DNA from 3 places in the Brumicola blandensis genome. Region 3 is predicted to be linked to each of the others. Evidence: predicted binding sites of a transcription regulator. Region 3 holds the regulator's gene; each other region holds the start of a gene.
The links. Region 3 encodes sigma-54, which starts transcription at its own class of promoters, with help from an activator protein. Its sites were predicted from a motif close to GTTGGCACGNNNNTNGNNT; they were not measured.
Positions count from the first base shown of each region.

Region 1: the regulator sigma-54 is predicted to act here: its motif matches at 3,070-3,088, upstream of RM544_RS00660 (Tll0287-like domain-containing protein).
Region 2: the regulator sigma-54 is predicted to act here: its motif matches at 7,861-7,879, upstream of RM544_RS05650 (BON domain-containing protein).

Region 1 is NZ_JAVRIE010000001.1:133,824-144,748, reverse strand. Features, by position in the region: gene cydB (cytochrome d ubiquinol oxidase subunit II) at 1-515, opposite strand, end outside; gene RM544_RS00665 (cytochrome ubiquinol oxidase subunit I) at 512-2,107, opposite strand; gene RM544_RS00660 (Tll0287-like domain-containing protein) at 2,334-2,984, opposite strand; gene RM544_RS00655 (sigma-54 interaction domain-containing protein) at 3,224-4,519, shown strand; gene RM544_RS00650 (SDR family oxidoreductase) at 4,533-5,405, opposite strand; gene RM544_RS00645 (aspartyl protease family protein) at 5,477-6,736, opposite strand; gene RM544_RS00640 (type 1 glutamine amidotransferase domain-containing protein) at 6,779-7,843, opposite strand; gene RM544_RS00635 (S41 family peptidase) at 7,946-9,070, opposite strand; gene RM544_RS00630 (response regulator transcription factor) at 9,148-9,837, shown strand; gene RM544_RS00625 (HAMP domain-containing sensor histidine kinase) at 9,830-10,925, shown strand, end outside.
Region 2 is NZ_JAVRIE010000002.1:89,912-100,836, forward strand. Features, by position in the region: gene RM544_RS05610 (M16 family metallopeptidase) at 1-24, opposite strand, end outside; partial or broken gene RM544_RS05615 (DNA/RNA non-specific endonuclease) at 171-695, opposite strand; gene RM544_RS05620 (mechanosensitive ion channel family protein) at 1,031-1,948, shown strand; gene RM544_RS05625 (sigma-54-dependent transcriptional regulator) at 2,233-3,612, shown strand; gene RM544_RS05630 (histidine kinase dimerization/phospho-acceptor domain-containing protein) at 3,609-3,839, shown strand; gene RM544_RS05635 (sensor histidine kinase) at 3,814-5,304, shown strand; gene RM544_RS05640 (response regulator) at 5,322-5,783, shown strand; gene RM544_RS05645 (response regulator) at 5,796-7,733, shown strand; gene RM544_RS05650 (BON domain-containing protein) at 7,927-8,472, shown strand; gene RM544_RS05655 (hypothetical protein) at 8,576-9,082, shown strand; gene RM544_RS05660 (hypothetical protein) at 9,098-9,541, opposite strand; gene RM544_RS05665 (hypothetical protein) at 9,567-9,878, opposite strand; gene RM544_RS05670 (YqaE/Pmp3 family membrane protein) at 10,225-10,383, opposite strand; gene RM544_RS05675 (pyridoxamine 5'-phosphate oxidase family protein) at 10,429-10,893, opposite strand.
Region 3 is NZ_JAVRIE010000007.1:234,916-245,840, forward strand. Features, by position in the region: gene mlaE (lipid asymmetry maintenance ABC transporter permease subunit MlaE) at 1-338, opposite strand, end outside; gene mlaF (phospholipid ABC transporter ATP-binding protein MlaF) at 335-1,138, opposite strand; gene RM544_RS16260 (calcium/sodium antiporter) at 1,677-2,633, shown strand; gene RM544_RS16265 (KpsF/GutQ family sugar-phosphate isomerase) at 2,726-3,688, shown strand; gene kdsC (3-deoxy-manno-octulosonate-8-phosphatase KdsC) at 3,688-4,242, shown strand; gene lptC (LPS export ABC transporter periplasmic protein LptC) at 4,239-4,802, shown strand; gene lptA (lipopolysaccharide transport periplasmic protein LptA) at 4,771-5,349, shown strand; gene lptB (LPS export ABC transporter ATP-binding protein) at 5,349-6,074, shown strand; gene RM544_RS16290 (RNA polymerase factor sigma-54) at 6,137-7,624, shown strand; gene hpf (ribosome hibernation promoting factor) at 7,649-7,936, shown strand; gene ptsN (PTS IIA-like nitrogen regulatory protein PtsN) at 7,953-8,396, shown strand; gene rapZ (RNase adapter RapZ) at 8,424-9,320, shown strand; gene RM544_RS16310 (HPr family phosphocarrier protein) at 9,317-9,589, shown strand; gene mgtE (magnesium transporter) at 9,734-10,925, shown strand, end outside.

The DNA.
Region 1 (10,925 bases), on a different contig from region 3:
GATAATAAAGCGAATGGCATTAACAGACCGAAGAAGCCACCGTCATAGCTTGATTTTAAGGTGTCATCAAGACTGAATGGCACACCCAAGAACAAGTTCCCAAAAGCAACACCAAAAATGAGCGATGGAATAATACCGCCGGCAAAAAGTGCCCAATCCCATCCAGCACGCCATTTTTTATTCGCGATTTTCCCTCTATAATCGAAGCCCAATGGACGCATCCACAAGGCAATCAAGGTTAAAGCCAATGCTAAATAGAAGCCTGAGAAAGCTGTGGCATAAATCATTGGCCATGCCGCAAATATGGCGCCACCTGCAGTAATAAACCAAACTTGATTGCCATCCCAATGCGGCCCAATTGTATTGATCATGACACGTCGATCCGCATCAGTCTTACCGACGAGTGTAAGCAATGCTCCTACGCCTAAATCGAAGCCATCGCTTACTGCGAAACCAATTAAAAGGACACCGACAAGTACCCACCAGATAACACGAAGAAATTCATAATCGATCATGAGTGTGCCCCTTGAGTTTGAGTTTCAGTTAGGAGGTTGGATGCTTCTTCAAGCGCTTGCTCTTCCTGCTCAGCAAAGGTCGCAGACGGCCCTTTTCTGGCATATTTTTGCATCAGATAAAAAGCGGCGACGAACATGACTGCGTAAAAACTGGAATAAGCAACCATCGTAATCACAACATCCGATACACTGAGATTAGAAACAGAGGTATGTACCGGTAAAATTTCCGCAATCGACCATGGCTGACGGCCATACTCGGCTACAAACCAACCGGCTTCAGAAGCGATCCATGGTAATGGTAAGCTCAATAATGCTGCTTTTAACAACCAACGAGGTTTCGTAATTTGATGTTTTGTGGAGTAATAGAAAGCCAATGCAAACAACACCAACATGGCAAAACCCGAAGCTACCATTATTCTAAAGCTCCAAAATAATGGTGCGACCGCAGGAATACTGTACTCAACAGCCTTAGCTAATGCCTCTTCGCTTGGCTCAGAAATATTATCTGTGAAAGGCTCTAGCAGCATGGCATAACCCATGTCATCTTTGTGCTGCTCAAACACAGCTCGCTCGGCTTCCGTTGCTTCGCCTGTTCTCACTTTATCAAGTAATTCGTAAGCCTTGATACCAGATAAAATGCGTTCTCTATGAGCTATCTTATGGTCTTTCAGACCGGTGACTTCTTCATCCAGTGAACGCGTGGCGATAATCCCCATTGCATAAGGTACTTGAACGGCATAATCCACTTCTTGAGTTTCATCATTGGGTAAGCCGATCAAGGTGAAAGGTGCTGGCGCGGGATGAGTTTCATACTCTGCCTCTACCGCGGCTAATTTTACTTGTTGAACATCACCTAATTCATAGCCACTTTCGTCACCTAAAACGATCACTGATAAAACTGACAGCAGACCAAAGCTAGCAGCTATGGCGAAAGAGCGACGAGCAAAGGCAATATCACGGCCTTTTAATAAGTAATAGGAAGATATTGCGAGAACAAAAATAGCGGCAGTTACATAACCTGCAGAAACGGTATGAACAAACTTCACCTGTGCAACCGGGTTGAACATCACTTCAGTAAAACTTGTCATTTCCATTCTCATTGATTCAAAGTTAAACTCTGAACCAACTGGATATTGCATCCAACCATTCGCAATCAAAATCCACAATGCAGAGAAGTTTGAGCCTAAAGCGACTAACCAGGTAGCCATTAAGTGTTTCTCTTTAGACATTCTGTCCCACCCAAAGAAAAATAAGCCAACGAAAGTAGACTCTAAGAAGAACGCCATTAAGCCTTCAATAGCCAGTGGAGCGCCAAATATGTCACCAACATAGTGAGAGTAGTATGACCAATTCATGCCAAACTGGAACTCCATGGTCAAACCGGTAGCAACACCAATAGCGAAGTTAATACCAAAGAGTTTGCCCCAAAATTTGGTCATTTGTTTGTAGACTTCTTTGCCCGTCATCACGTATACCGATTCCATGATAGCTAACATAAAAGTCATGCCGAGCGTCAAAGGAACAAATATAAAATGAAACATGGCAGTCATGGCGAATTGCCAACGAGATAATTCAACGAGAGTCTCGTTCATGCTGTTTCTCCTAAAATACACAGAAAAGTAAATTAATTTATATTGCTGTTAGTGTGTTTGCAGAAGACATGCCAAACTCACAGATCACCATAAACCGTTGTTTTTAATGAAAAATAAATTAAGGCGTCGCAATTAATTGAACTCCACCAAAAGTCCAATGCCACATATGACAAAATCCAGCGCCATTAATGACACTGGATTTTATAAGATAATTCGATGAAAGGATTTAATCTAGATTCTTCAAAACAGGGCTTGTTACAACGAACGCTCCTCGAATATCTTTGAGCGTGAATCCTGTTGCTTTGTCTGAGGGATAGTTAGTTTGAATATGCTGCAAAAGTGAAGGGTCGACACTTTTGCCGTGACACGCCAAACAGAGCTCGCCAGTCGGAATTGCTTGCATGTATTTGTAGGATTCATTTTCCAGGGTACTTGTGTGCAAATTAGACGCTAGCTCCCCTGCTTTATAGCGCTGTTCAAACTTTTCGAGCATCGTTTGCTCCCAATCATTCGCCGCGTTTTCCGCATTTCTTACCTTCATGCTTGTTCGAGATATCGTCCAACCATCATTTGACAGCTCTTGCGCAATCGCAGGCGCCTGGTCTTTGCAAACAGACACGGCGTGCTTGAAGCCATCCTCTTGAATTGCGCCAACTAATGCTGACTTCAACTTGGTTGAAAAAAGTTTGATGCGCTGCTTCGCTTGCGCTTCGAGTTGTTTATATTGCATATCCTCTGCATGAAATTCCAAGGCTTCCACTGGTGAACCTTGCTTGGAGAGAGTTTCCGGAAACGTTTGTTGTGGAGAGTTCGCCGATATCGCTTGGGATACCGAAAAAAGTAACGCCACGCAAAAAATGTGTTTGGTCTTATTCATTTTCGCCTCTTATTTATCATCCGTAAAAACGGCAGATGTGTGACAGCCACACAATCCCCACCATTACAATGTAGTATGAATGTAGTAACAAAACGCATGCCAATCCAATTAAAAAGCTAACACACTGTTTTAGTTGTATATTTCGTATATTACTTTTATTTTTAGCGAATTCACCTTGATATTGGTGTCAATATTGACACAGAATAAGACATTGTTGGCACACTTCTGGAATCACCCAAATGAATGTTTCGATCGTTCAAGCTATGATCAACTCTATTGATAAACCCGCTATCTTTATCAATACCGACTACACTATTTTAGCGGTTAATGAAGCATACAGAGATACCTACGAGACCGAAGTTAGAGTTGGCAGTAGCCGTTGTTTTGAAGTTTCTCACGGTCATAGTTCACCCTGCGACAAGCATGGCGAAGAATGCCCAATTCGGCAGTGTGTGAAAACAGAACGTGCCAGCAGCGTGATCCATATTCACAATACGGAGCAAGGGAAAACCTATTGCGATATCATTATGCGGCCGGTCAAAGACGCTGACGGGATCACCACTGGTTTTTTAGAAATTTTAGATAAAATTGAATTTGCGACCGCGGAGTCGCACGCCAACAAAATGATTGGTGCATCTGCGCCATTTAAAACGATGCTCACCAAAATTAATCGTGCTGCCAGTTCAGAAATTGCCGTGCTGCTGCATGGTGAAACAGGGACAGGTAAAGAACTAGTAGCAAAAGCCTTACATGAGTCGAGTCGTCGGGCCGAAAAGCCATTCGTAGTAATCGAATGTACTGGTTTAAACGAAAACTTATTCGAATCAGAATTGTTCGGTCATGAAAAAGGGGCATTCACTGGTGCCAGTTATGCCAAAAAAGGCCTGATTGAAATTGCCAATGGTGGTACGGTATTTTTCGATGAAATAGCCGATGTTCCGCTCAGTATGCAAGTTAAATTACTACGTTTATTAGAAACTCAATGTTACAGAACGGTCGGCGGAATAAAGCAACGAAAAGCGGATTTCCGCCTAATATGTGCCAGCCATAAAAATTTGCTCGAGCTAGTCGAAAAAGGTGAATTTAGAAAGGATCTTTATTATCGCATCGCTGGCTTTCCCATCACTTTACCATCGCTATATGAACGGGCTGAAGACATCCCTTCCCTCGCCTTACACTTTCTTAGTCATTCGGAGTTACGCCACAAACGTTTCGATAAAAAAGCGTTGGATCGGCTCTCTGAATATAGCTTCCCAGGTAATATTCGAGAGCTAAAAAGCATCGTTGAACAGGCTGCGCTATTAGCCAATGAAGATGTGATCACCATTGACGACCTGCCAGAGCAAGTGCATTTTTCAAATCATCAAGACAGTCATTTAAAACAATTGGTCTCCTTAGAAGAAGCTGAAGAAGTGTACCTTCGTCGGATTTGCGAAACAGAAAAGCTACCAATAGACGAGCTCGCAGCCTGCTTAGGTGTGAGCACTCGAACCCTGTATCGCAAGTTTCAGAAATACGAACTGAAATACGAATAACAAGGTATAGAAATTAACTCTGACCCCTTTTTGACTCAGCGAAGAAAGCTTCTAATTGGTGGGACCCATATTTGGGGGCTACCATCTCTACTGCTGCGAACGTCAAAAAGAATTCGTAGGGTCCGAAGCTTGACTCAGACAAACACTTCTTTCCCATAAAAATAGCGCACCTGCGTAACCAATCAGGATAGTACCTTACTTTGGTTGGTTGCCCGATAACACTGAAAGCCTGTTCTGCAATCTGGCGATAGGTAAATATTTTCGGCCCACCGATGAGTACCTCGTTTTGCATAAAGGAAGGAAGTCCAATACGAAACAAATGAATCATGGCTTCCGCCAAGTCTTGTCCATGAATGGGGTTAATTCTCTGCTTTCCTTGATCGAATAGATGCACGCTACCTTTCTGTGCCATTTGCAAAAACGCTAGCATGTCAGAAAAAAAGCCTGTTGGGCGCACAACACAATAATCAATTCCTGAAACTTGTAGCTGCTTCACAAATCGCTCTTTAGCTTCACACAGACCCACTTCTTGGTGTTCTGCACCTTTAAAAACCGAAGTGTACATAAACTTTGAAATGCCAGCTGATTGAGCTTCACACAAAATATTCATGTTAGCTTGATAATCAATATCATCATAACTTAAACCGTCTTTTTGACGAGTAATGCCGACGGTAGAAATGACATAGTCACAATCATCCAACTGACCAATAAGCGTGCTTGGGCTCGTTACATCGACGAGCCTTATTTCGCTATTATTCTCGAGCTGGGTACTGATAGTACTGTTTACTCTCACAAACGAGATTGGCTCGAAGCCAAATTTGCGAGCAACATCTACGAGGTAAGTCCCTAGATAGCCGCTCGCTCCAAAGATCGCGATACGTTTCATTACATTTCCTAGTGTTAATTAACTAACACAATAATAGATGCCATTAGGTAAATGAAAGGTGAATAAACAAGCTAGTTAACTTCATTATCAGAGTAACCTGAAATGTGCTTACTACTGAGGTTTTGGCAACTTGTATCCTCAAAGCAAAATACAAAGTTGCTAGGTATCGCGTTCATTTCTAGCCAATCCTGTTCACTAAGCTCATTGCTTTGAATACCGTTGATAGACATGATTCGCTGCCCCGCTTTAAGGCCGGCTAGTTCACCAGGTAAACCAGGATAAACATAGCGTACCAAAAAGTTACCGTCGATGAGTTTGCGTAAATCAATCCCTGCTAAATTAAACTTTGTGATAAATTCCATATGGGGATACTGACGTATGACAAACTGTTTATTGGGGTAGTCAAAAATGGTGACAAATTGGTTCATTAACGCGCTACCAATAATCCACCAATCGTCTTCATCGTTACTGTCAATAATGTTTGCTTTTACGTTGTGTAATACAAGCGAACCTAACTCGAGCTTAGGCAATGTCACTCTTATGTGCTCAGCTTTTCCACTGAGACCAAAGTCTGCGGCTTGAATCGACGCTTTTGGTAGCTCTATATCGTTGTTTTTGGGGAATGCCGAGTTTAATTTCATATAGTGCCGACTACCAGTGTCAATGAGTACTTCTCTGTTGATTGTATCTTTGTCGTTAAACGTCACGCTTACCGGTATACTGAGTTTTGATAGGCTGACATCAAAAGGTAAAACGACGTCATTTTCATTGGCTGAAAATGCTAATTCGGAAGCACTAATCAAGCCCTCCCGTTTATCGAAGGTCCATACAAAATGTTGCAGCAAATCGTGCCCTAATACGCCATCAAAAATCGCCTCATCCGGTGTCATATAATACTGGCTTGTCGAAATTGGAATATAGGCTACCTTCACGTCTTTAAACTCAATATCACCAAAGCTAAGCGACCTTAACTCGGTTTGATAAGCGGGTGTATTTTTCCCCTCTCCCCATCCCGCCACTTCAAGAGAAAAACCGCGTTCAAATGTCAGCTTCGCACTGTCTTTCGTATCAAAAAGCATCGTAAAGGAAGCGCCTGTATCGATTAAGAACAATAGCTCCTGCTGGCCGTTGGCCTTGACTTTTATATAGGGTTTTTCTCCGATGTAAAATGCCTGCAACGCAGTATATGGCATACCAGTAGTATCCTGATTCCAGATGGGCTCAATACCATTATTAGCATTCATCATGCGCAGGCTATTCGCAATTGAGCATGCACTTAAGCTCATAGTTGTGAACAGTAAAAAACACATCGTTCTGATTAATCTTGTCATATTAAGTACCTACAAAGTTTTGGTGATTAAAGTCAGGTGGGTTTATTCGATCGCGTTTAAAAGCATTAAGATACGAGCTGCACGTTTAAATTCTGAATTAATGAGAGCTACCACTGCATGCGTCGCAAGCGATAAACGACTGACTTCTTGTTCTGCATTTTGATTAATTGATACAACAAATGAGTGTGCTTCGTCATAACCGGAAGCCGAATAGATTCCAAGGGCTTGGATACTGTTTTCTTCAGCTGTAAACATCCGTTGCACGGGTGAATAGCCAAGCGCTCTAATTGTCGATTCGGCGAGTTCCCACACTGACCAAGGGTTCTGCCCGGTGATCAAATTGCCGTCGACTACTACTTTATTTAAATAATTTTCACCTGCGATAAAATCGGCGCCTCGCTCTTCGAGTTTACTTTGGAGCAAAAATGGGAATATTTCTTTTGCTTTTGGTATCAAAAATAGTTCTTCGTCATTTGTAAATGAAGAGAGCGCTTTATTCGCCACGAAGAAATCGCCGTTCTCTGATTGAACATTGACAAAAGCAGCTGGCCCATGACACACGGCTGCGATCACTTTTTGTTGTTTCCAAAAATAGTTTACGAGTGCCTGAACATGTCTATTATTCGGAAAATCAAACATAGTCCCCTTGCCGCCAACGAAGTAAATCGCATCATATTTTTGCGGGTCAACTTCATCGATTGGCATTGAGTTTTCAACTTTCGATATGGCCTCTTTATCATTGAGAAAGGCGTAGTCAAACGTTCCCATATCATCTGCATCTAAAACCATTGGGGGCTTTCCCCCTCTAATACTGGCTACATCTACAGCAAAGCCATTTACCCTAAAAACGTAATAAGCACGCGACAACTCCGTTAACTCATAACCGGTTTTTCTAGTTGTTTCACCAATAAATTCGGTGCTAGTTACAACAGCCAAGATTCTACCTCGACTTTCATGTATGGCATTCGTAATGTAAGGGATCTGTTCTGGCCTATGCTGAGAATAATCGTAGGTCAACTCATCTCCAAGCAGACTAATAAACCACGTGACCGAACCACCAATGATTAGCACAATGGCTAATAGTAAAAACCCGACTTTTTTCAACATAAAATACCTCCTTAAAAAGAACAGACTACTCTTTCGCTGGTGAATTTAGCGTGAAGATTCAAGTTCGATTTACGATGGTCTAAAAAAACATCGTAGTAGGACTTACCATCTCATTTTTCTGAGCAACATAGACTGCGCTATTTCTTCTGCACTCTCACTTTCAACCAGCTGATGAGGCTGCACACCTTTCCCTTCCCAGTTTTGCTGTGTGATCGGGTTAATCGCTTTTGCAGTTGGAATCGCAACACGAATACCGGGCTTTGTTTCCTCCAAAAGTGGCAAGTTAAAATACTGCCAAGGGTTTGCCCCGCCTTTGCTTGGTTCTCCAATAATGACAGCGCGATTTAAGTGCTTGAAAGTGTATGCAAACTCTTCAGCTGCTGAAAACGTCTTGTTGGAAATTAAAATGACAATAGGTATACGCTCAAAAGCAGGATAATCAATAAGTTCAAATGTATAAAAGTCCTGCGTTTGCTCGCTTGAACGAGAATAAAAACTGTTTAAATGCACTTTCCCTGCTAGAAAAAAACTAGAGATGTACTGGACCATTTGAGCACTTCCCCCACCATTGTTGCGCAAATCAATAATAAGTCCTTTCACCCCCTGCAGAGACTCAAGTTTTTCTTTGACGCTCTGCCTTGCAGCTTGGGTAGCGTCGGCGAAGCCCCAGAAGTCGATTAGACCTATATTGTTGTCCCGCTTTTCAATTCGAGTAAAACCATAATTGTCTTGTGCCAGACGCTCAAACCAAGATAGTTTTTCAACTTTATTTGGCGTGGTTTCGGGTAGGTGGGAAACAGAAAAGTGCTCGTCGAACTCCTTTAAAAGGCTCCTGAGCTCAAGAAGAAATTGCGCTTCATCTTCATTTGCAGCCTTATCCTCTGACAAAATAAAATCTGATAACGCTGCTTTAATACCAGGAATGAGAGTAGTTTCGACATAGTGACTTTCTATGCTCTCTTGCAAAGCATATACAATGGCACGTTTTCTCTCGATTGTTGCTGTATCCTTAGCAATTGACACACTTGAGAATAAGAGACTGAGTGTAAGAGAAAAGACCATCGCTCTGCACAATGCAAAGAAATAGTTGTGCCTACCGTGAATAATTTCAAACATAATGCCTAGCTCCATCAATAACAAGGGAAATAACTCAGTAATTAGATAAAGTCGAGCTTGAGCTAGTAAGGGTAAATAAGAGGTGAAATTTATGGTGTATTCACTTTTCATAAACTAAATTTCACCCTAAAATCACTGTAAACAAGATAGTGTTTGCTTTCAGCTTGATTAACTTACAAGGCAAGTAAATGAAAACCCAAATGAGTGTCTTACTGATAGAAGACAACCAAGCCATCGCCACTCAAATAGCTAACTTCCTTGAAAATCTTGGATGGTTAGTCGATTACTCGGCGACAGGTACACAGGGCGTCGAACTTGCCCTAAACCATCATTTTGATGTAATTATTTTGGACCTGAATTTACCAGATATAGACGGCTTGAAAGTGTGTACTGAAGTGAAAAAGCAAGCACAAGTTAATGTTCCCATCTTAATGTTAACTGCGCGAGACGCATTCGAAGACAAAGTAAAAGGATTCGGACAAGGCGCTGATGACTATCTAACGAAGCCATTTGATCTACGCGAGTTAGTCCTTAGATGCGAAGCGATGGCAAGACGCCCGAAGTTACATGAAAACACAACAATTACTGAAGGTAAGCTAAAAATTGATAAGAGAGCCTATGAGGCGTCATGGGATGGTGAGGTATTCAAAACAACAAAGGTGGGCTTTACTCTTTTACAAAAACTGCTGGAAGAGTACCCCTACCCAGTAAGCCGTTCTGAACTATTGCAACATGTTTGGGGCGATGAGCCGCCCGAAAGCAATGCACTCAAATCACATATATATGCTTTACGCAAAGCGATTGATAAAGTGGCTGGACAACAAATTCTTCATACTATCAGCAATATTGGTTACCAGTTGAAGGCCCTTAATGATTAAACTTAATAGCCTAAACAGCCGACTATTGCTGGCATTTGCAGGGCTATCAATCATCATCTGTTTGTTTTTCATTCGCCTATCGGCGTTGCTTATTGAGACTGCTGAAAATAATGTTTACCAATCACTATTAGCGAATGAAGTGAGCAAACTCAAGAATCAATTGCCCCTTCATAGCCACAAGAACTCTCCACTCGACTACATTGCTATCTATACAAGTGAATCAACAATTCCGCCTTCAATAGCAGCGAATGTTCAACGCTCGTCGTCTGGCGAATTTCACCTTAACAAAGAAAACAATGAGGCTAGCACGCGTTACTTCATTTATGATTCCATCATCGATACTCAGGGTCGGCCAATTTATATCATATTCGATATCTCAAAGTTGAACGCTAACAAACATTTGAGTGGATTTAAGTCATTATTTTTATACAGCATTTCGGCCAGTGTAGTGGTACTTTGCTTACTTAGTTCGTGGTATTTGGCCAAGTGGTTATCGTCACCAATTAGGCTGCTGACTAAAGATATTGCCAATAGACATTCACAACCTACCCAAACACTCTATGGCATTGATCGCGAAGATGAGATTGGTCAACTTGCGAGTGCACTAGATGCATCTTATGCCCAAATTCAAGCTTTACTTGAACGTGAGCAAAATTTTACTCGTGATGTAAGTCATGAGTTGCGAACACCGATTACGCTTATCAAAAACACGCTTGCGATGCATCCAAGTAAAGAACTAGGAAATGAAGCAACAAAGGTTGTTTCTCAGGCATCAAATGAACTAGAACAAACTGTTGAAGTATTATTGGCTTTAGCGCGACAAGAAAACTTATGTTTTGAAGAGTTAGTCTTATTGCCAATTATCGAGAAAACAGTGCTGAATATTTATAATAGCTATCCTGATTCAAGTTTTGATGTGAGTATTAAAGTAGACACTAAACTCAGAGCCACAGGTAATCCTTATCTGATCAGCTTGTTATGCCAAAACTTAGTGAATAATGGCTTTTACCATAGCAACAGTGCAGGTATGAAAATTAGTTCTGATGGCGCACTATTAATATTTGAAAACAACATAAAGGGAGAGGTTC
Region 2 (10,925 bases), on a different contig from region 3:
GAGTGATTTGCGCAAAGGGTACATTCTAAGGTCCTTTTAATTTAATTATGCAAACGGTAATGTAAAACGGGCGCGATGTCGACAATCGCGCCTCTTAAAAGTGTCACTGAATGTGTAAGCGTTTGTAAAAAAAGTTGGGGTCGGCCTAACCGCCGACGCTGATGTACTTACTAGCAGCCCATTTCGCTTGTCATTCCACCAAGACGACCTTCTACCGAGTATTCAATGTAACTAGGGAGAGAGGGCATTAAGTTCAAGCCTGTGCGGTTCTCAATCTCATTGATAGTCACTTCTTTCGCGCAGAAATTATCACGACGTCCGGAATCTTGTTCCATGATAAAACCAGATGCTTCAATCCAACCTGAACTACTAATCGTCATCACGACTTTAAAATAACCAGATGGAACGGTGTGGCGCTCATTGGCTCTCGGTAAGTTCGCAAAGAAATATTCATACAACGGGCCCGTCACAACGTAAACCGATTCTCCGGTTCTCACGTGGGCACGAACAGCGTTTTCAAGTTTCACCCAAGGCCCTTGGTTTAGATTGGACGCTTGTGGAGTGATATTCGACAAGTAGTTTGTTTGTGACCAGTAAGATGTATTACTAAAACTTGCCAGTGGTGCTTGGTGACCTCGGTCAGTTTTTATCACAGCGTTGGCATCTCGGTAATCCGTTGGTTCAAGCGTATAGCGATAGAACTAGAGTAAATAGTGTTTTCATAGTCATCCTGTTGAGTACGTTTATTGTTTTATTGTTGTACTAGCAGCACAGACGACGGCTTTTAGAAGCCAGTACCTGTACTATGGTGAAGGTGCTTTGTAACAATTTTATGACCAGTGTATTTGGGCTCTGTAAATTTTACCGATTTGTTTGTTTCTATGCCTATGTGAAGTTATAAAAAATCAATTAATTCAGGTGTTTATGGTTTGGCCCTGTATTTGCAATCTAGGTAGTAATAACAACAAATATTGCCAGAAACATCAGGTAAAACTGAGTTTCTGATGGGTATCATAAGAGGAAGTACACAATGGAATTTGAAGTCATCAACCAATTTTGGGATCTGATCCACGAAAAAGTAGAGTCTTGGTTAGAAATGGGGATCAAGCACTTACCCAATATGGTAGTCGCCATCATCATAGTCATGGTCTTTGCTTTGATAGCGCGCATTGCATCACGCATCGTATCGAAGGTATTACACCGTGTGTTTGAATCCAAACAAATCGCGGATCTAATTACCGCCATTTTTAAAGTCATCGTGTTTATTGCCGGTTTGTTTATTGCACTCGAGTTCTTAGGCTTAACAGGCACGGTTACCTCATTACTTGCGGGTGCCGGTATCATCGGCCTCGCAATTGGTTTTGCGTTTCAGGATATGACAGAGAATTTGATTGCTGGCATAGCTATGGGTATTCGAAAGCCATTTCAAATCGATGACGTAGTAGAAGCAAATGGTGTGTTTGGCACGGTCAAAGCGATTAATTTGCGCAATACCATTGTTGAAACCTTCTACGGGCAATTAGAAATTGTTCCCAATAAAATTCTTTTTAGGAATATCGTGACCAATTTCTCGACTCAAGGGAAACGCCGTGTTGAAGTGCCGGTGGGTATATCTTATGCCGATGATGTCCTTGAGGCTGAAAAGGTGATTATTGAAGCAATTAATCAGCAAGACTTTGTTATCGAGCATGAAGAAACAGCTGTTTATGCTGAAAGTTTTGGAGATAGCAGCGTGAACCTACTTGTGTGGTTTTGGATTGACTATCCGGGCGAACCGGGCTTCATGCAAGCACGATCAGGTGCTGTGAATACAATTCATAAAGTATTGGCGAAAAATGATATTCTTATCCCATTCCCAATCCGTACCTTGGACTTCGGTGCGAAAGGCGGTGAAAAGCTAAACACCATGCTAACGAATCGCGAGGGCAGTGGCTCTGCCAACGCCTAGTTGGTGTAGTCCTGACGTTTAGATGTTTGAAAGGGTAGCAAGCTTCGGCTTGCTTTTCTTGATCTACACTATCAATCAGAAAGTAATATCAATAATGTTTAGCACAGCAATCGAATGCAGTTGATGAGTTAGGTGAAGTGATTGAAAATAGTCTACAATTACAAGCTAAAAATGAGTCCATCAGTCGTGCACGAGAAAGGAAGTTGCGGTAGATTAAGTGTCTACCTGAACGCTGATTGCTAAACAAACATAAGCATAACGACATAATAATTAATGGAATATAAGTGAAATCGATTCTACTGATAGATGACGACAAGGACTTTACGGAAGTCGCTACCCACATTATTGAATACCTAGGCCATATCGTTTCTGTGGCGCACTCGGTGGAAGACGCTAATGAGTGGATCGATAACAATGATTTCGACCATGTTTTTATCGACTTTATGCTGCCAGACGGAAGTGGTTTGCACATTTATGACCATCTGTCGAAAACGAAAACACGTACGCCTAAATGTACCTTTATTACCGGCAATCCAAAGATCAAACAAGCGATAGGCTCCATCGCAGGGCCAAGTGTCGACTATTTGATGAAGCCGATTGAACGTGAAGACATCGAAAACGCGCTACAAAAAAAGACGGTCAAAAAAGCAGGTTCTTCGAATAATAAGAAGCTCAAAGCTGACAGTGTAAGTAAGGCAACAGCCCTACCTAAAATGCATTTTGGCTGTCTAATTGGTGAGTCGAGCGCGATGCAAACCTTATACACCATGATTGAGCGAGTCGCTCGAAGCTCCGCAAACGTCATGGTGATGGGCGAAAGTGGCGTAGGTAAAGAGCTTGTTGCACAAGCCGTTCACAATGCAAGTGACTGTGATGGCGACCTAATTGCTACCAATTGCGGCGGGTTATCGAAAGAGCTTATTGGTAGTGAATTGTTTGGACACGAAAAAGGCGCTTTTACCGGCGCTATTGGTCAGAAGAAAGGTGTATTCGAACGCGCTGAAAAAGGGACTTTGTTTTTAGATGAAGTGACCGAAATGCCCATTGATATGCAGCCTAATTTGTTACGCGTACTCGAAACTAGACGGGTTAGCAGAGTCGGTGGTACACAAGAAATTCCGATTGATTGCCGCGTTGTCAGCGCGACTAATCGCTCCATTGACGATATTGCCAAAGAGAATGTGCTTCGGGAAGATATTTACTTCCGCTTAGCTGTATTCCCTATCGATATTCCACCGTTACGTAAGCGTAAAGAAGATATTCCCCTATTAGTGACAAGCTTTTTGCATGAGCTAAACGCCGAACATAACGAAAGCTATGAGATCAGCGATGCACAATTAAAGCGCCTGCTTGACCATGATTGGCCAGGCAATGTGCGTGAGCTTCGCCACACACTTCACCGTGCATTCATTATGGGCGAACCAGGTGGTAAAACAATTGAGCTTCCCAGCACGTTTGCCTCACCTTTCTCACAGATGAGTACTGATGAGGGAAACGATGGCGGGCAACTGCAAGCAGGTAAAACTATCGAAGAAGTAGAGAAAGCGCTCATTTACGCAACCTTGGACGAGGTTGGCGGTAACAAAACAAATGCGGCTGAGATGCTTGGTATTTCAACGAAAACCCTATACAACCGCTTGCATGCCTATGGTGACGACGCATGAGTAAATATCAAAAGCAACTGCATGATATCCGCAAACCATTGAATACTATCAGCATGCAAGCTGAACTCATTCGTATGTTAAGCGAAAAATTAGCGTCGCAAGGGGATGATATCGAACGCTTAGACGCGTCTGCTTTGAAGATTATTGCTAGTGCAAAAGACTGCAGCCAGCAGCTACAAGATTTATTTGAAGAGATTGAACATGACCAATCAAATCAACCTGACTGAGGGTAAAAGTACACGCTCTACTTGGGGATTCATTTTGTTCGTTTTCCTCTTACTCGTAGGGGTGAATAGCTACCTTAGCAGAACCACCATAAATGAACTGTCCGACTTGCAAACCGAAATCAGAAAGTCTTCAAGGATTGTGGGGCTGTTACAGCAATTGCATGTTCAAGTGTTAAGAGTAGAGTCTGGTCAGCGCGGGTTTCTGCTCAGTGAAGACCCAATGTACTTAAAGCAACACCAACAATCGATCAGTGAAATTGATCAATTGGTTGAGCGTTTTGCAGGCATTGAATCTTCTGATGAATCCCAACAATTGCTGATGCGAGAGTTGCTTCACACGGTTGAAATTAAATTATCTGAAATACAAAAGGTGATAAGTCAGGTTAAGGAGACAGAGTTGACTCAAGCCTTAAAAGTATATGAATCAGAAAAAGGTCAGCAACTGTATAGCCAAGTGCATCAGATGATCCAGCAGCTTAAAGAGAATGAGCAATCAATCTCGGATGCTCAAATTGCCGAGCTTGAAAAAGTCACCCAAGAGTCAGAGAGAAACCTAATTATTTCTTTTTCGACAACCATGATCCTAGTATGCGGCTTGTTTTTTCTGGTGCGTATCAACTTGAGAACGCAGCAAGAGAGACAAGAAGAAATTGAGCTACAAAATGAGAAGCTTCAAAATGCGGTAGAGGAGAGAACTAACGAATTATCACTCTACTCGGAGGAACTCACGCGGAGTAACCGAGAGCTGGAAGACTTTGCTTTTGTCGCCTCCCACGATTTACAAGAACCGCTCAGAAAAATCATGGCCTTTGGCGACCGTCTTGAGTCCCAGGCAGATGCACTGAATGACAAGCAACTCGACTATTTACAACGAATGCGCGGTGCAGCAGCAAGAATGAGCAAGCTTATCAGCGACCTGCTTGAATTCTCAAGAGTCAACACGAAAGGCAGAGAGTTTCAAGAGGTCGACTTAAACATTGTGGTCGCCGAAACCTTGGATGATCTAAATGTGCTAATCGAGGAATCGGGTGTTTCCTTAACTATTGCTGAGCTGCCAACGGTGACTGCTGACGCGCCTCAAATGCAACAACTGTTTTTCAATTTGATTGCGAATGCAGTTAAGTTTTCTGAGCAAAATGAATCACCTAGTGTAGAGGTGCGCGTAAATTCAGTGCCGCAACCTGAACAGCTAGAGCTGGAAGGACTTTCTAACTGGTATTGTTTTGAAATAATCGATAACGGTATTGGTTTTGACCAAGAACATGCGGAAAAAATATTCGCGCCATTCCAGCGCTTGCATTCACGATCGGAATATAAAGGAACAGGGATAGGATTAGCTATTTGCAGACGCATTGTTGAGCGGCATAATGGCATCATTACAGCAAGCGGTGAAAGTGGCAAGGGAGCTACTTTTTCAGTCACCTTACCCGCAAGCAATTATTTAAATAGTATTAAACAAAGCTAAGGAAGCGTGGTATGTCGATGAGTACAAAAATAGATGAACCCACCGTTATTCTCATGGCTGATGACGATGAAGACGATCGTTTGTTAGCAAAAGACGCAATGGAAGCTGCAGGCTCAAAATACAGTTGTTTTACCGTCGCTGACGGCCAAGAGCTATTGGATTACCTGCGTTGTGAGGGGGCGTTTACTGGCAAAGCGCCAGCCGAGCTTCCTAGCGTGATTCTGTTGGACTTAAATATGCCGGTGATGGATGGCAGAGAAACACTCAAGCAACTTAAGGCTGATAAGTTTCTCGCGAGCATCCCAGTCGTTATTCTTTCTACCAGCGCTGAAGTTGAAGATATTAATGATGGCTATGGCTTAGGCGCCTCTTCCTACATGATTAAACCGACGGAATTCTCCAGCATGGTCACTATGATGAAGCAGTTTAATGACTATTGGTTTGATTGTGCCTCAGTACCGATGATGGTTAGACACTAGTCTCAACCGACAATGAATAGCATCAAGCCTGTTTTAATAATTGATGATGATGAAGATGACTGTTTGCTCATTGAAGATCGCCTGCGCGATATTTTTGGTGATGATTGCTCATTTGTTGTTTGCTACGAAAAATCAGAGGCGATTCAATATTTAAAAGAGCGTACATTTTATTTATGCATTCTTGACTATCGCCTAGCGGGCTATGAAGGAATTGAGGTCTTAGAGGCGGTTTCTAAAGCAGAGTTAGCCACCCCAATTATTATGCTGACTGGGCAAGATGACAGTGTGGTAGCTGAAAACGCGATCAAGCAAGGGGCGCAAGATTTCGTAATGAAGTCTGCAATTGATGATGATGTTTTCGAAAAGTCAGTGCAATATGCAGTAACACGGAAAGCCCTCGAATTCGCTCGAACCTTGGGTAAAAAAACAGAAGCAGAAAATGTGGCCAAGGATAAATTTATCGCCCATTTGAGCCATGAGCTTCGTACACCGTTAACCTCCATCTTAGGCTATACATCCTTGCTTTTGGATAACGCAAAGGCAAGCGATTTTCATCAAGAACTCGGCATTATCTCTAATAACGGTAAGCATTTGCTTAACCTATTGAACGATGTACTGGATCTCTCGAAGATCGCGGCCAACAAGTTTGAGCTGAAAGAGGAGAGGGTTAACCTAGAGCAAACCTTAATTGAGTTGAATTCATTGGTTTCGATGAATGCGATAGAGAAAGGGCTGAATTTGCGTTTTGTCTGCGAAACGACTTTGCCAAAAGACCTAATAATAGATGATGTTCGTTTTCGTCAGGTACTCCTCAATTTGCTCAGCAATGCGATCAAGTTTACAGACACAGGTGAAGTCATAGCGACTTTTGCTTATCGAGAAGGCCCCGAGGCCGCACTCAAAATTGCTGTTAAAGACACCGGCATAGGCATGTCACCAGAACAGGTGAAAACAATCTTTTCTCCTTTTACCCAATTGGAAGATGTTGCAAATCGAAAGGCCGGTGGGGCTGGCTTAGGTTTGTCTATTTCGTCAGAGATAGTCAAGCACATGGGCGGCCACTTTCAGGTGGTGTCTGCATTAGACAAAGGCTCTGAATTCACCCTAACATTGCCCTGCAAAGGGCTAGAGCGTGACCAAAAGCTCGTTCAATTCAATTTGGAACAAGACGCTAGTATAGTCAAAAAACAACCTGCACCCGCATTGCACGGCAAAGTGTTAGTGGTCGATGACGTACTTGAGATACGCCAATTAGCGGGCTATTTTATTAAAGAGACCGGTGTAGAAGTAGAATATGCGAGCAATGGCCAAGAAGCGATTGAGAAGGTTTCACAGGCAGCCTCGCAAGGCTCTCCGTTTCAGATTGTTTTCATGGACTTACACATGCCAATCATGACTGGCAGCGAAGCCAGTGACAAGCTGAAAGCAGATTATCAAGAACTGAACATTGTTGCGATGACTGCCGCGATTAACAAGGGTATGGAGCACGAGTTACTCGCTGCTGGCTTTGACAAGCTAATCGCTAAACCATTGAATAAAAAATTATTATGGCGCTTGTTGAGTGAACTGCTAATGCGGGCGGAAAAACCTCAATCATCGGAGTCAACGCTGACAGTGGTGCATATCGTCGAAGACGATGCGGATAATGCCATGATTATGCAAATGATGCTTGAGCAACTCTCGTGTAATGTGCTCATTAGCAACAATGCGCAAAGTGCCATCGATACAGCACGCTCAAATAGCAATATTCAGCATCATATTCTCGATTTGGGGCTACCAGATTTGGCTGGCGAAGCGTTTTTGGCTGCTTTCTTTGCTCAACCAGTGTCAGGTGCTGTGAGCATTCTCAGTGGCAATCAGCCAGACCCCTCTTTAAGTCAGTCCTTTCCCATCACAAAGCAACTTGTTAAGCCAATCAACAAAGATGAATTAGCGTCACTCCTTAGCTAAGCGTTCGCTAGCGTTGTACCTCATATATATTGGGTAAAAACTACCTAAACTCTGTAAGTCTTACACCATGATGTTTATTTTTACGCTAATCATTTAGATAAAAGCTATATAAACCAATGCTTTAAATCTTGGTATGAACTTGGCATTAGCACAAGTGAAGTAAGATACTTTTACGATACACAAGGAGAAAAATATGAAACACATATTATTACCAGCTGCATTAGTAACTGCTTTATTTTCAACAAGCGCAATTGCCGCGAATAAGTGGGAAAAAGAATCAATGGATGCTTGGATTGATGGGAAAGCGGAAGCGACCATTTTATTCAACGGCAATTTAGATTCATTCGACATTAACACTGACGTTCAAGACGGCATTGTGACGCTAAGCGGTAGTGTCGATAATAAAATTGAGCGTGAGTTAGCCGAGGAGCTAATTTTAGGTATCGATGGCGTGAGTGATGTGGAAAACCGCTTAACGGTGATCAACAAAGATATGAAAGATGACAGCGAAATCGCCAATAATTTTAAAGACGCAAAAATTAGCACTGTCATCACGAGCCGATTGTTATTCGAATCGGAAGTCAGTGGCACAGCGATCGACGTTGATGTAGATGATAGAGTCGTTACATTGAACGGTGAATTAAGTTCTGAAGCAGAGCGCGATTTAGCCATCACGATTGCTGAAAATACGGCGGACGTGAAGTCGGTGAAAGACAATATCAAAATTGATGCCGAATAAATCGAATCAAAAGTGAATACTTACTTTTAATTAAATGTATAAAGGGCCTGTCTTTGAGGAGAAGGCCCTTTTTTATTCTTTTAAAAATCCAAGGGAGGCCAAGATGGCAGAACTTATTAACCAACGTTTCGACGAGCGAATTGCAGCAATTTATGACGAAGAAACGAACGCCCACCGAGCGAAAAAGAAGCTAAGAGAGGAGTTAAATTTGAATCCTCAAGTGCTACACGTAATAGGACCTAAAGAAAGAAAAACAGCCGAGAAACTCGAAGGAAGAAGCGCGCCGATTGGCAAGCAAATGCTGTCAGCTCACTTCTTGTATGCCATTGCTAGCTTTTTGCTGGGTATGTTGATTGCCTTACTGCTAGTTGAGTTTGGTCCTTCGTTATTTGCCAATAATCCCTTATTTACATTTATGGCATTTGTCAGCCCAGGTATTTTTATTGGTGTCTTCGTCGGTGGCCTCCGCAGCCTGAAGCCTGAAAGAGATAGAATTAACCAGGCAACAATAGAAGCGAAGGGGGTAAACAAATGGACCTTAGTGGTAGATACTGAAAAAGCACAGGCGTCAAAAGACGACATAATAGAGACAATTAAGCAAACGCTCTAAAACTAATGGCCGTGTTTACTGACTTATTACTATATCAATCAAGCGATTTAAGACCCTGCTTCTCTCATAGTCGCTATCAATTGAATTTGCTGCTGTATAAACCTGTTCCTGCAGCGCTTGTGATATCTCATTGTCATCGATAATTTGAAGCAGAAGGGTAGCAAGTTCGTAATCCGATTGAATTTCATTTTGTGCGAGCTTTACTAAATCGACCAAGTGGCGTTCGTGGGTTGATGATTTAGCAAGTGCTGTCATAGCCTCACGCATTTGATAATCACTTTGAATGCTATTCAAACTGTTTAGCATAGCATCGGTAGATTCACTCGCGACCGTCATATTGGCCACTTGCTTTACAAATACGTCACTGAGTAAGCTATCAGACTCGCTCGTACTGCTGAGACTAATTAATGCGGATATTTCGCTACTTTCAAGCTTTATTGTTTGTATGGTTTCCAACAAATAAGCACCTTTACTAGAGTCACTTTCAATGAGCGCTGACCTTCCCGTTGACTCGATATTCGTATTCGACCTTCCCCGAAACGTTCTCTATTTGGAGTCGGCGCTTTTGCCCTAATACTAAATCTCCAATAACTAAGCTAATAGATTCTGGGAGTACTTCAATATCGGTTTCATCATCATTAAAGCTTAGCGCATTGCGAGATGCTTTATTTGGTGCTTTCAACTCAAAGAAAAAATCATCATCGTAGATCATGTGTCTGTGCCCAATATGGATTGAGCAGGCCGATAGCATTGCTATGAAGATAACTAATAAAACGTTTCTGAAATGATGATGCATGATTCCCTATCCTGTTTATGCTTCCAGTGCTTGCTTAACCTTCTTGTTGTAAACATAACGATAAATACAAACGAGTGCTAACACTTATTTGTTTCAAGTTGTTTTATTCGGTTTTTGCTCTACCCCGTCATTACCTCGAAGGAGGGAATCCCGATTTTAGGTTACCGCCTTCGCGGCAATGACTAGTCCGTGATATTTCTTCCTCCCCACCTTCGTGGGGATGACGGTAAAAATGGCGTTACTAGAAATGGAGACTAAGGTAGATCCCCACTTTCGTGGGGATGACGAGCTTGTGGGGATGACGTTGACGTGGGGATGACGAGGTTGTTGGGATGGCTAGTCCGCGTTACCGTTTTGCAATTATCCAGACCGCATGCACGACGCCGGGTATATAACCTAAGATTGTCAGTAAGATGTTTAAAAAGAACTGACCCGTTAGGCCGACTTGCAAAAACACGCCAATAGGTGGCAGTAATACAGATAATAAAACACGTATAAAGTCCATGATATTTCCTCTTGTTAGTTTAGAAATTTTTGTTCTTTCTCTAAGTTAGTAATCGATTTTAATATTCTCGCCAACTTCACCTGACTTGATGGTAGCGCCAGTAGCAAGTTTGATCAGCCCGCGTAATGTTGGGTCAACTGACCATATTTCTGCGCTATCTAATTCAAAGCGCAGCATCACCAAACTGGGATCTTGCTTGCCTTCTTCAAACCAGGCTTCTACTTGTTTGCTCCAGTATTTATCAACGAGATCGTCGTCGGACTCATGAACTAAATGGCCACTGAAGCTGGCGAACATATCGTGATTTTTGCTGGAAAACGTGATTGTTGCCTTCCCACCTTCTGCTACGCGATTGTCCTTAGATGTATAAAACCAGAAAGCGTTATCTGCGTTTCTATCTAACAACGCTCTCATCGGTTCGGGATGTTCAGCATTTTTATTTAATCCAACCATCACGTATGGGCTATCCGAAATTGCTCCCCACATTTGTTCTACTAATTTGCTAGTCATATTTCCTCCAGTTTCGCATTTGAATGAATTGC
Region 3 (10,925 bases):
AGTGCCGAGCCTGCTCGCCCAGCAAATAGCAAGGCCGTCACAACCGGACCTAACTCTCTTAACAATGACAGAGCGACCATGGGGCCGAGACTGCCTTCGGCGCCATAATTGACCAAAATAGTGTAGCCCTGCAACGCCATTACCATGCCGATAAACAAACCAGATACAATAATAATTAACAAGCTTTGCACGCCAACGACGTATATTTGCTGAATAATCAAAGGAATGTTTTTCAATCGAGGTAAGGCAAACAAGCCACCCCAAAGCATCAACGAGGCATTTCCTATCGCACTCAAGCGGGATAAGGTTCCTGCCCCTAAATTGATTAGCCAATTCATTCCTTGCCTCCTAGGAAAGATGTTTCCATTGACTCAGAAGGGAAATGAAATGGGACAGGCCCATCGGCATTACCTTGTAAAAACTGCTGCACCAGCTCTGATTTAGATTCACGGATTTCGGAAGGCGTACCAGCACCAATTATCCGTTTATCAGCAAGAATATAGGCGTAATCTGCGATAGAAAGCACCTCATTGACGTCGTGAGTAACCACAATGCTAGTCAACCCCAAGGCAGAATTTAATTCTTTAATCAGCTTCACCAATACGCCCATTGAAATAGGATCTTGGCCTGCGAAAGGTTCGTCGTACATGATGAGTTCTGGATCGAGTGCGATAGCTCTTGCCAACGCCGCTCTTCTAGCCATACCGCCAGATAGCTCGCTAGGCATCAAATGTGCAGCGCCTCGCAAGCCAACGGCTTCTAATTTTAATAATACGATTGTCTCGATGATTGCCTCGGAGAGCTTGGTGTGTTCTCGGAGAGGAAATGCAACGTTGTCAAACACCGATATATTTGTAAACAGAGCACCGCTTTGAAATAGCATGCTCATTTTTCTGCGCACGTCATATAATCGTTTGCGGCTCATCTGATGAATATTTTCATCTTGAAACAACACTTCACCGCTTTCCGGGGTCAATTGGCCTCCGATCAACTTCAAAAGAGTCGTTTTACCAATACCACTAGGTCCCATGACCGCGGTAATTGCACCCTTTTGCACCTGCATCGAGATGCTATCGTAGATAACACGTTCGCCGCGCTCAAAATGCATTTTGTTAATATCAACTAAAATGTCTGACATTCTGTGTTCTTTATTCCTATTTTGTCTTGCATCTTAGCTGCATCCTTACATCGCTCTTACCGAGCTTTACGTTGTACAGAACACACAGCATGCATATAAAAATTGTATTAATTTTGCTGTTAACTACACTTTAACTGAGCAACCCACTTAAGGATTCGCTGATACCCTAGTAAAGACGAGTAATAGCGCTAAAAAGTTCATAAAATGAAGATTAACAAAGTTTAATGACTCTAAGCTGAACAAGACCATCAATTTCGACATTTTCTTCACATAAAAGGCTTTTATTTTCAAATTTCCCTAAGGAATCTTGAAAAACCTGCGATGTAGCCCTAAATTATAGCGTAATAAGGACAGCTATGTGGTTATAATTTTCGGTTTTTCAAGGCGATTAATAGTATTTATTCGTAACAAAATTTATAAATTGTAATGAAAACTTACAAAAAGTAGCCAAAGCCCATTTTGTTTTAGACATTTTAGTGTCAAATGGCCCTACTTTTTGCGACAATAGAAAAACTACTTAGAAGAGACTACTTACTCAGTGTTAATACAAATTGTTATATTTTTAATAGGCTTAGCAGTACTAAGTTGGAGTGCTGACAAGTTTGTTTACGGTGCCTCAGCATTAGCCAAGAACTTCGGCGTGTCGCCAATGATGATTGGTTTGACGATTGTCGCGATGGGCTCTAGCGCACCAGAAATTGTTGTTTCAGCCACTGCCTCGATTAATGGTAATCCCAACACTGCGGTAGGGAACGCCTTAGGCTCTAATATTACAAACATTGCTTTGGTTTTGGGCATTACAGCGCTTATTAAGCCTCTGCTTGTATCTTCTACCACGCTCAAGCGTGAACTCCCCGTCTTATTGCTAGTCACATTATTTGCTGTGTACTTTCTATCCGACAGTTATTTAAGCCCTGTTGAAGGCATTATCTTAATCACCATGTTTGTCATTGTATTAGGCGGAATGGCTTGGCTATCGTTTAAAGTCGATAAGAACGATCCTCTGATTGCTGAAACAGAAGACGAGATTCCAAATAACGTTCCGACAGTCAATGCGGTAACGTGGGTGATTGTTGGCTTAGTCATGTTGCCCCTTAGTGCGCACTTTTTAGTAGAAAGTGCCGTGTTTATTGCGCGCCATTTTGGTGTGAGTGATTTGGTTATTGGTCTCACCATCATTGCTTTAGGAACGAGCTTACCAGAACTTGCTGCAAGTATTGCCGGTGTGAGAAAGGGTGAAGATGATTTAGCCTTAGGCAACATCATCGGCTCGAACATATTTAATATTTTGGCTGTTCTCGCAATGCCAGGCTTGATAGCACCTGGGCTATTGGATGCCGACGCTTCAAGTCGAGACTCCTACGTTATGCTTGGCCTAACGATATTGTTATTTGTATTTTGCTTTAATCTGCGTGGTACACGACAGATCAATCGCTATGAAGGCGGTATTTTTGTGCTAGCGTTTTTAGCGTATCAATACTGGCTTTTCGCATAAAGTAACAGTTTAAACAGAATCTTGTGTTGTTCATGCCAGATTCAGGCATCGGTATTTATAGTCCTAAATAGGACAAAAGAAACGAGAAGATAATGAGCTTTTTGCAAACCGCAAATAAAGTATTCGAAAATGAAATTGCCGCTTTGACGCGCTTGCAAGGCCGACTCGACGAAAAATTTAATCAAGCTTGTGAGCTTATGTTGCATTGCGACGGAAAAGTCGTCGTCTGTGGTATGGGCAAATCGGGCCATATCGGTAACAAGATAGCAGCAACACTAGCTAGCACCGGGACTCCTTCATTCTTCATGCATCCAGGTGAAGCCAACCATGGCGATTTGGGTATGCTGGCCTCTGGCGATGTATTTATCGGTATTTCTAACTCTGGCGAAACGCAAGAACTCACCAGTCTACTTCCCGTCATCAAACGCAAAGGCATCCCGACGATTGCCATTACGAATAATGATGCCAGCTCACTTGCAAAGCATGCTGACGTCGCTCTCAACATACAAGTCACCAAAGAGGCTTGTTCTCTTGGTTTAGCACCAACCACAAGCACTACCTCAACCTTAGTACTTGGCGATGCACTGGCAGTTGCCTTACTCGAAGCTAAAGGGTTTACCGCTGACGACTTTGCCCTCTCTCATCCTGGAGGCTCTTTAGGCAAACGTTTGTTGCTAACAGTTGACGATATAATGGCACGAGATGACGAATTGCCTATCGTCTTAGAAACTGCCTCGGTCACCGAAGCGCTATTCGAGATATCTAACAAAGGCTTGGGGATGACTGGCGTTGTAGATGCTCAACAACAATTATTGGGTGTATTCACTGATGGTGACTTACGCAGAGCCTTAGATAAACATATCGACATTCATCACTCAATAGTTACTGAAGTAATGACCAAAGGCAGTATTACGATTGAACAGCATAAGTTAGCGGTGGATGCATTAAACGTTATGCAGCAACATAAAATCAATGCCTTGTTCGTTGTTGATGCTGACAGACACCCCGTGGGCGCGATTAAAATGCACACCTTGTTAAAAGCCGGAGTGGTGTAATGGCTAAAGTAAATACATTGTACGGACAGATAGACCAAAGCCTCATGAACAAATTTGCCAACATCAGGCTACTCGTATGTGACGTGGATGGTGTTTTCTCTGATGGTACGATTTTGTTGGGCAATCAAGGTGAAGAGCTAAAAGCATTTAACACCAAAGACGGATATGGCATCAAAGCACTCTCTAAAGTGGGTGTCGATGTAGCCGTAATTACTGGGCGGCAGTCGCAAATTGTTGCGAACCGTATGCAAGCCTTGAATGTGAAACACATTATGCAGAATCGGGAAGATAAGCAAGTCGCGATTAAGGAGTTGATTCGTGATTATGGATATACGAATTCTCAAATTGCGAGTGTCGGCGATGACATGCCCGACACAGGTATGTTTTTAGAAAGTGAAATTGGCATCGCAGTTGCTGATGCCCATCCAATGGTGAAGCAAAAGGCAACTTTTTGTACCAGCTTAGACGGTGGGCGTGGTGCTGTTCGTGAAATTTGTGATTTAATATTACAAGCAAAAGGAAAGCTGGAAGAAATCCATGGGGCTAGTGTATGAATCGACTAGCGCTCAGTATCATCCTTATTTTCAGTGCCGCACTTGCGCTGTACGTACCCATTTGGATGGAAGAAGAAGAACAAGTTGAGGTGAGCGATAAAGACGCGGCACTCGTGCCTAACTATCAGGCCCTAAATTTACGCAGTAAAATATTTGATAAAGATGGTCAGCTCACTCATCAAGTCAGTGCCGCAAAAATGGAACACTATGACCTACTTGAATATGTAAACTTTGAGCAGCCTGAATACACTATCTACTTAGCCGAGACCGGCGAGAGTTGGCAACTTGTCGCAAGTGAAGGAACGTTTTATGACAACAATCGACTAGAGCTTGCCTCGGATGTTGTGATCAGTAGTCAACAAACTAACGACTACATACAAACCATTTCTACTGACTACATTTCTTTTAGTTTAGACACTCAAGAATTGTCTTCAGATCAACCAGTCGCTATATCTGGTTCGAATTTTACGATTAATAGTATTGGGTTTAGCGCAAATCTAGAAACCCAACAATACGAGTTAAAAAAACATGTTGAAACTGAATACTTACCTACTCGCTAGTTGCTTAACGCTAGGTTTAGCGTTTTCGAGCACAGCGCAGGAAATCATTCAAAAGAGTGATTTTGAGCAACCCATTAGACTTGAGTCTGAAAATACCTTTGCCGATAGTAAAGAGAAAGTGCTGTTTTACGAGGGTAACGTCAAGATTACTCAAGGTAGCTTAAAAATTAGCGCCGATAAAATGGAAGTGATAGGCACCAATGGGGCTGGGCGTGAAATTTTTATTGCCACCGGCAAACCTGCTTCTTATATCCAACAATTGGCCGACGGCAGCATGGTCGAAGCCCGTGCGAATGAAATCAAATACATTAAAGCTGACCGCACCATTTCTTTGAAAGGCAATGCACAACTTCTGCAGAATGCCTTTACGATTGAAGGTGATTCAATTATTTTTGATATGCAAAAAGAACAGGTGCTGGCCAACACAAATGAGAAAAGTAACACGCCTACCGTGACAATTTTCAGTCCAGATACGATTCAGAAAACCAAAGACACCTTGAAAAATAAAGCAGAAGACGCAGATAAGAAGCAAGAGGACGATCAATAGTGAGTAAACTCGTTGCCAATCATCTCGCCAAGTCATACAAAGCTAGGCAAGTCGTTAGAGACGTCAGTATTGAGGTATCCACAGGCCAAATCGTTGGCTTGTTAGGCCCCAATGGCGCCGGTAAAACCACTACTTTTTACATGATCGTTGGGCTCGTACCTATCGATAAAGGTGAAATTTTCATTGATCAGCTAGATTTATCAATTCAGCCCATGCATGAGAGAGCAAGACACGGTATCGGTTATTTACCGCAAGAAGCTTCGATTTTCCGGAAACTAACGGTATATGAAAATCTAATGGCTATTTTGCAAACGAGAAAAGAACTCACAAAAGACCAGCGCGAGCAACAAGCCGATGATTTAATGGATGAATTTAATGTGAATCATATTCGAAACAATCTTGGGATGAGTTTGTCAGGCGGGGAGCGGCGTAGAGTCGAGATCGCGCGAGCTTTAGCAGCAAATCCTAAATTTATTTTGCTCGATGAACCCTTCGCCGGTGTTGACCCAATTTCTGTTAATGATATAAAGAAGATAATACAACAATTAAAAGAACGTGATATTGGTGTATTAATAACTGACCACAATGTTCGAGAAACCCTCGATGTTTGTGAACAAGCGTATATAGTAAGTCATGGCGAACTAATCGCCTCAGGCAGTGCTGAGGAAGTTCTCAGTAACCAAAAAGTGCGAGATGTTTATCTCGGTGAACAATTTGTCTTATAGGTATTCCGTATCATGTTTAGAATTCGGCACGTCTCGCCGTTAACATTAGGTCAAGGGCATCAATGAAGCCTTCATTGCAGTTAAAATTCAGTCAACAACTTACGATGACGCCTCAGTTGCAGCAGGCGATCAAGCTATTACAGTTATCTACGCTAGACCTGCAACAAGAAATCCAAGAAGCGCTTGACTCAAATCCCTTATTGGAAATTGATGAAAGTGAACACAATAATGACAAGCAGTCAGAAGAGAATAGTGCAAACGATAGAGAGCAAGCTGATTCTAGCGACCTCAATTCGGCAAATTCTGACAACATCGATAGTCATGACGCCTTAGAAAACAATCAACTCACTGATGATTTACCGATCGACAGTTCATGGGAAGAATACCTCAGTTCGTCTTCTGCACCAGCAACGATGACAGGTGGCTCAAGCCCCGACGACGACTACGTCTTTCAAGGTGAGACCTCAGAAAATATCCAAGACCACTTAATCTGGCAGATGGAATTAACGCCCTTCTCTGATATTGACCGTTCTATCGCTATCGCAATTATCGACAGTATCGACGAATCAGGCTATTTAACCGTCAGTTGCGAAGACATTTTGGATAGCTTACAAAACGAAGAGATTGAGCTTGATGAAGTGGAATGTGTTTTAAAACGCATTCAAATGTTTGACCCTATTGGCTCTGGGTCCCGCTCACCTCAAGAATGCTTGCTGGTGCAACTCAATCAGTTTGCTCCCGACACACCTTGGGTCGCTGAAACTAAACATTTGCTAAGCGAACACAGTGATTTACTAAGTAGTAAAGACTACCGCACTTTAATGCGTAAAACGAAGTTGAAAGAAGACCAACTGCGTGAAGTGATGCGTCTGCTACAAACACTCAATCCCCGTCCTGGGAGTGAGATAGCAACCAAAGAGCCGGAATATGTCATTCCAGATGTCACTGTGCTCAAGAAAAACGGTCGCTGGGTTGTTGAATTAAATAATGATTCACTGCCGCCATTAGTGGTTAATCAAGAGTATGCGGCCTTAAGTAAAAGTACAAAAAATTCGAACGATTCCCAATTTATTAAGTCTCATTTACAAGAGGCGAAATGGTTTATCAAAAGTTTAGAAAGCCGCAACGAAACACTCCTAAAGGTGTCTCATTGTATTGTGCAGCAACAAATGGGCTTTTTTGAACACGGCCCAGAAATGATGAAACCGATGGTACTAAATGACGTAGCTGAAATGGTGGATATGCACGAATCGACTATATCTCGAGTTACCACACAAAAGTATATGCACACGCCACGTGGCATTTATGAGTTAAAGTACTTTTTCTCTAGCCATGTTTCTACTGAGTCTGGAGGAGAGTGTTCATCTACTGCGATAAGAGCATTAATTAAGAAGTTAGTGGCTGCAGAGTTACCTAGCAAGCCATTAAGTGATAGCAAGATTGCGCAATTGTTAGCTGATCAAGGTATTCAAGTTGCACGGCGGACAATTGCGAAATATCGAGAGTCTCTCTCGATTCCCCCGTCGAACCAAAGAAAAAGTCTTTTATAAGACGACATTAGAGGACGTAACATTATGCAAATTAATCTAACAGGTCACCACGTAGATATTACAGATTCACTCAGAGCATATGTCGATACTAAGTTTGAGAAGTTAGAACGACACTTCGACCATATCAGCAACGTACACGTGGTGTTAAACGTCGAAAAGCTGAGCCAAAAAGCAGAAGCTACTGTGCATTTAAAGGGTGACGTTGTTCACGCAAATGCCGAGCATAATGACATGTATGCAGCCATTGATGGCCTTATCGATAAACTAGACAGACAGGTTATTAAACACAAGGAAAAACTAAAGCGACACTAGTTGCTTAAGAGTTAATATGATCATATCTGATATCATTTCTTTAGACCGCACTGAATGTGCGGTCGATTGTCACAGTAAAAAAAGAATTTTCGAAGTCATCAGCGAGATTGCGGCCAGAGAAAACCCATCATTAGCACTTGGCGATATACTCGCGAGTATAGTGAGCCGAGAAAAAATGGGCAGCACAGGTATTGGAAATGGCATTGCCATTCCTCATGGCCGTATCGACGGCATAGACGATATCGTAGCTGTTGTCGTCACGAGTGAAGAACCTATCGACTTTGACGCTATAGACGACAGACCCGTTGATATTTTCTTTGCACTATTAGTACCATCAGAGCAAACAGAAGAGCATCTTCAGACACTTTCTTCTATTGCACAAAAACTCAGTGATAAAGAAATCGTGAAAACGATTAGAAAAGCCACAAGTAAAGACCAAATAATCGCAGCGCTAGCATAACCAAAACCTAGAATAAGGGGCTCATCATTGAATCTAATCATCATTAGCGGACGCTCCGGTTCAGGCAAATCAATAGCATTGCGCGCCCTAGAAGACTTGGGCTACTACTGCGTAGACAATATTCCGGTCAGCTTACTCCCCACGCTAACGCATACCTTGGCCGATGAGAATGAAAAAGTAGCCGTTAGCATCGACGTACGAAACATTCCCAAAATGGCTAACGAAGTGTCTGAAATTGTCGACTTCTTACCAGATATTTGGGAAGTGACTATTTTATATCTGGATGCAAGTGACGATGTACTTATCAAACGCTATAGTGAGACGCGCCGCTTACATCCCTTGTTCAAACTGAACAAATCATTGTCGGAATCGATTGAGGCTGAGCGTGAAATCCTCGTGCCAGTATCAGAAAAAGCAGACTTGCATATCAATACCGATAATTTATCGCTACATGAGCTCTCTGAACTCATTAGAGAGCGCGTATTAGGGAAGAAGAGCACTAACCTCGTTATCGTCTTTGAGTCCTTTGGTTTTAAATACGGTATACCAAAAGATGCTGATTATGTGTTTGATGCCCGTTTTCTGCCCAACCCGCACTGGGAACCCGATCTTAAACCTCTGACTGGCTTAGATGGCCCTGTACAAGTATTCCTTGGCGGCCAACCTCTAGTGACCAAGTTCATTTGGCAAATCCAAAATCTTATTAGTACTTGGTTACCGCATTTAGAGCGTAATAATCGAAGTTACGTGACTGTTGCGATCGGCTGTACTGGTGGCCAACATCGCTCAGTTTTTGTGGCCGAGTCATTGTGTAGCAGTTTCCGTTCTAGCCACGGTGACGTGCAAGTGAGACACCGCGAGTTGAAAATCATTAAAGCGCTTGAAAATAAGCCTGAAGATGGCGACGAGGCTACTCGGCTATGACTCTTGAAAAACAACTTACCATCGTTAACAAGCTAGGTTTACACGCCAGAGCTGCAACACAGTTAGCCAAGCTTGCCAATCAGTTTGAATCCTCTATCACCCTTCATCAAGGCGATAAAGAAGCGTTTGCCAATAGTGTTTTAGCCTTGATGATGCTTGAAAGCAGTCAAGGCAAACAGGTTCTGCTGCGTTGCGATGGTCCAGACGCACAAGAAGCCATGGATGCTATCGCTAGCCTTATCGTAAACCGCTTTAACGAAGATGAATAAATTTCAATAAAATCAATAAGACAGATAACACTAATGAAAACTAGTGTTATACTTAGCGCATATTCGACCAAACTTAACATAGACAGTCCTGTATAGAGTGGCAACTCAGCCTCAATCTCTTTACAAAGACGACGAAAGGGTCTTATGGCGGAAACAGTAGAATCAAGCAACGTACAAAGTCAACTGGACTCGATTAGCCAATCACTAAGCGACGGTACCTTTGTGCAAGTCAGAAAACTACTGCATGATTTGCCATCCAGTGACGTTGCTTTACTACTTGAGTCCAGCCCCCTAAAAACGCGTAAAGAACTCTGGGAGCTATTAGACGCTGATTTTCATGGTGAAGTCCTCGAAGAATTATCAGAAGATGTCAGAAACGGTATTATCTCGAAGATGGTGCCATCAAGCGTTGTTGATGCGCTTGAAGACATGGATACCGATGACTTAGCTGAAACATTAAGTACCCTGCCCGATACTGTCCTGCAAAGCATCCTCAAGTCAATGGATGCGCAAGATAGACAACGTGCCGAGAAAGCACTCTCATACGGTGAGGATACCGCCGGCTTTATCATGAATACCGATACCATCACTTTGCGTCCTGACGTAACCGTTGATGTTGTATTACGTTACTTACGTTTAAAAGGTGAACTGCCAGAAAATACAGATACGCTTTATGTTGTTAATCGCCATGACAACCTCATCGGTACAGTGCTTGCTACAAAGCTACTGACCTCACCGCCTGAGGTCAGCGTTAGCGAAATCATGAATGAAGAAGCTGAAACCATTCCCGTTAACATGAGTGACAGCGAGGTCGCTAGCATGTTTGAAAGATACGATTGGCTTTCTGCACCTGTCATTGACGAGAATAAAACCTTAGTTGGTCGTATCACAATTGATGACGTGGTTGATATTATTCGTGAAGATGCGGAACACAGCATGATGAGTATGGCGGGCCTAGATGATGAAGAGGATACCTTTGCGCCAGTAGGCCAAAGTACAAAGCGACGCTCTATCTGGCTGGGAGTAAACCTTGTAACAGCGTTGTTAGCTGCGGCCGTGAGCGATTTGTTTGAGGCGACTTTGAGTCAATTAGCCGTGCTCGCTATCTTAAACACAATTGTGCCAAGTATGGGTGGTGTTGCTGGTAATCAAACGCTAACACTGGTTATTCGTGGTATGGCGCTAGGCCATGTTAGTGGTAGTAACTCGGTTTGGCTGGTCAGAAAAGAATTAGCGATAGGCTTTTTGAACGGTATTATCTGGGCGACCTTGATCGCCTCTGTTATCGCTATTTGGAAACAAGATTTCATGTTAGGCGGGGTTATCGCGTTCGCCA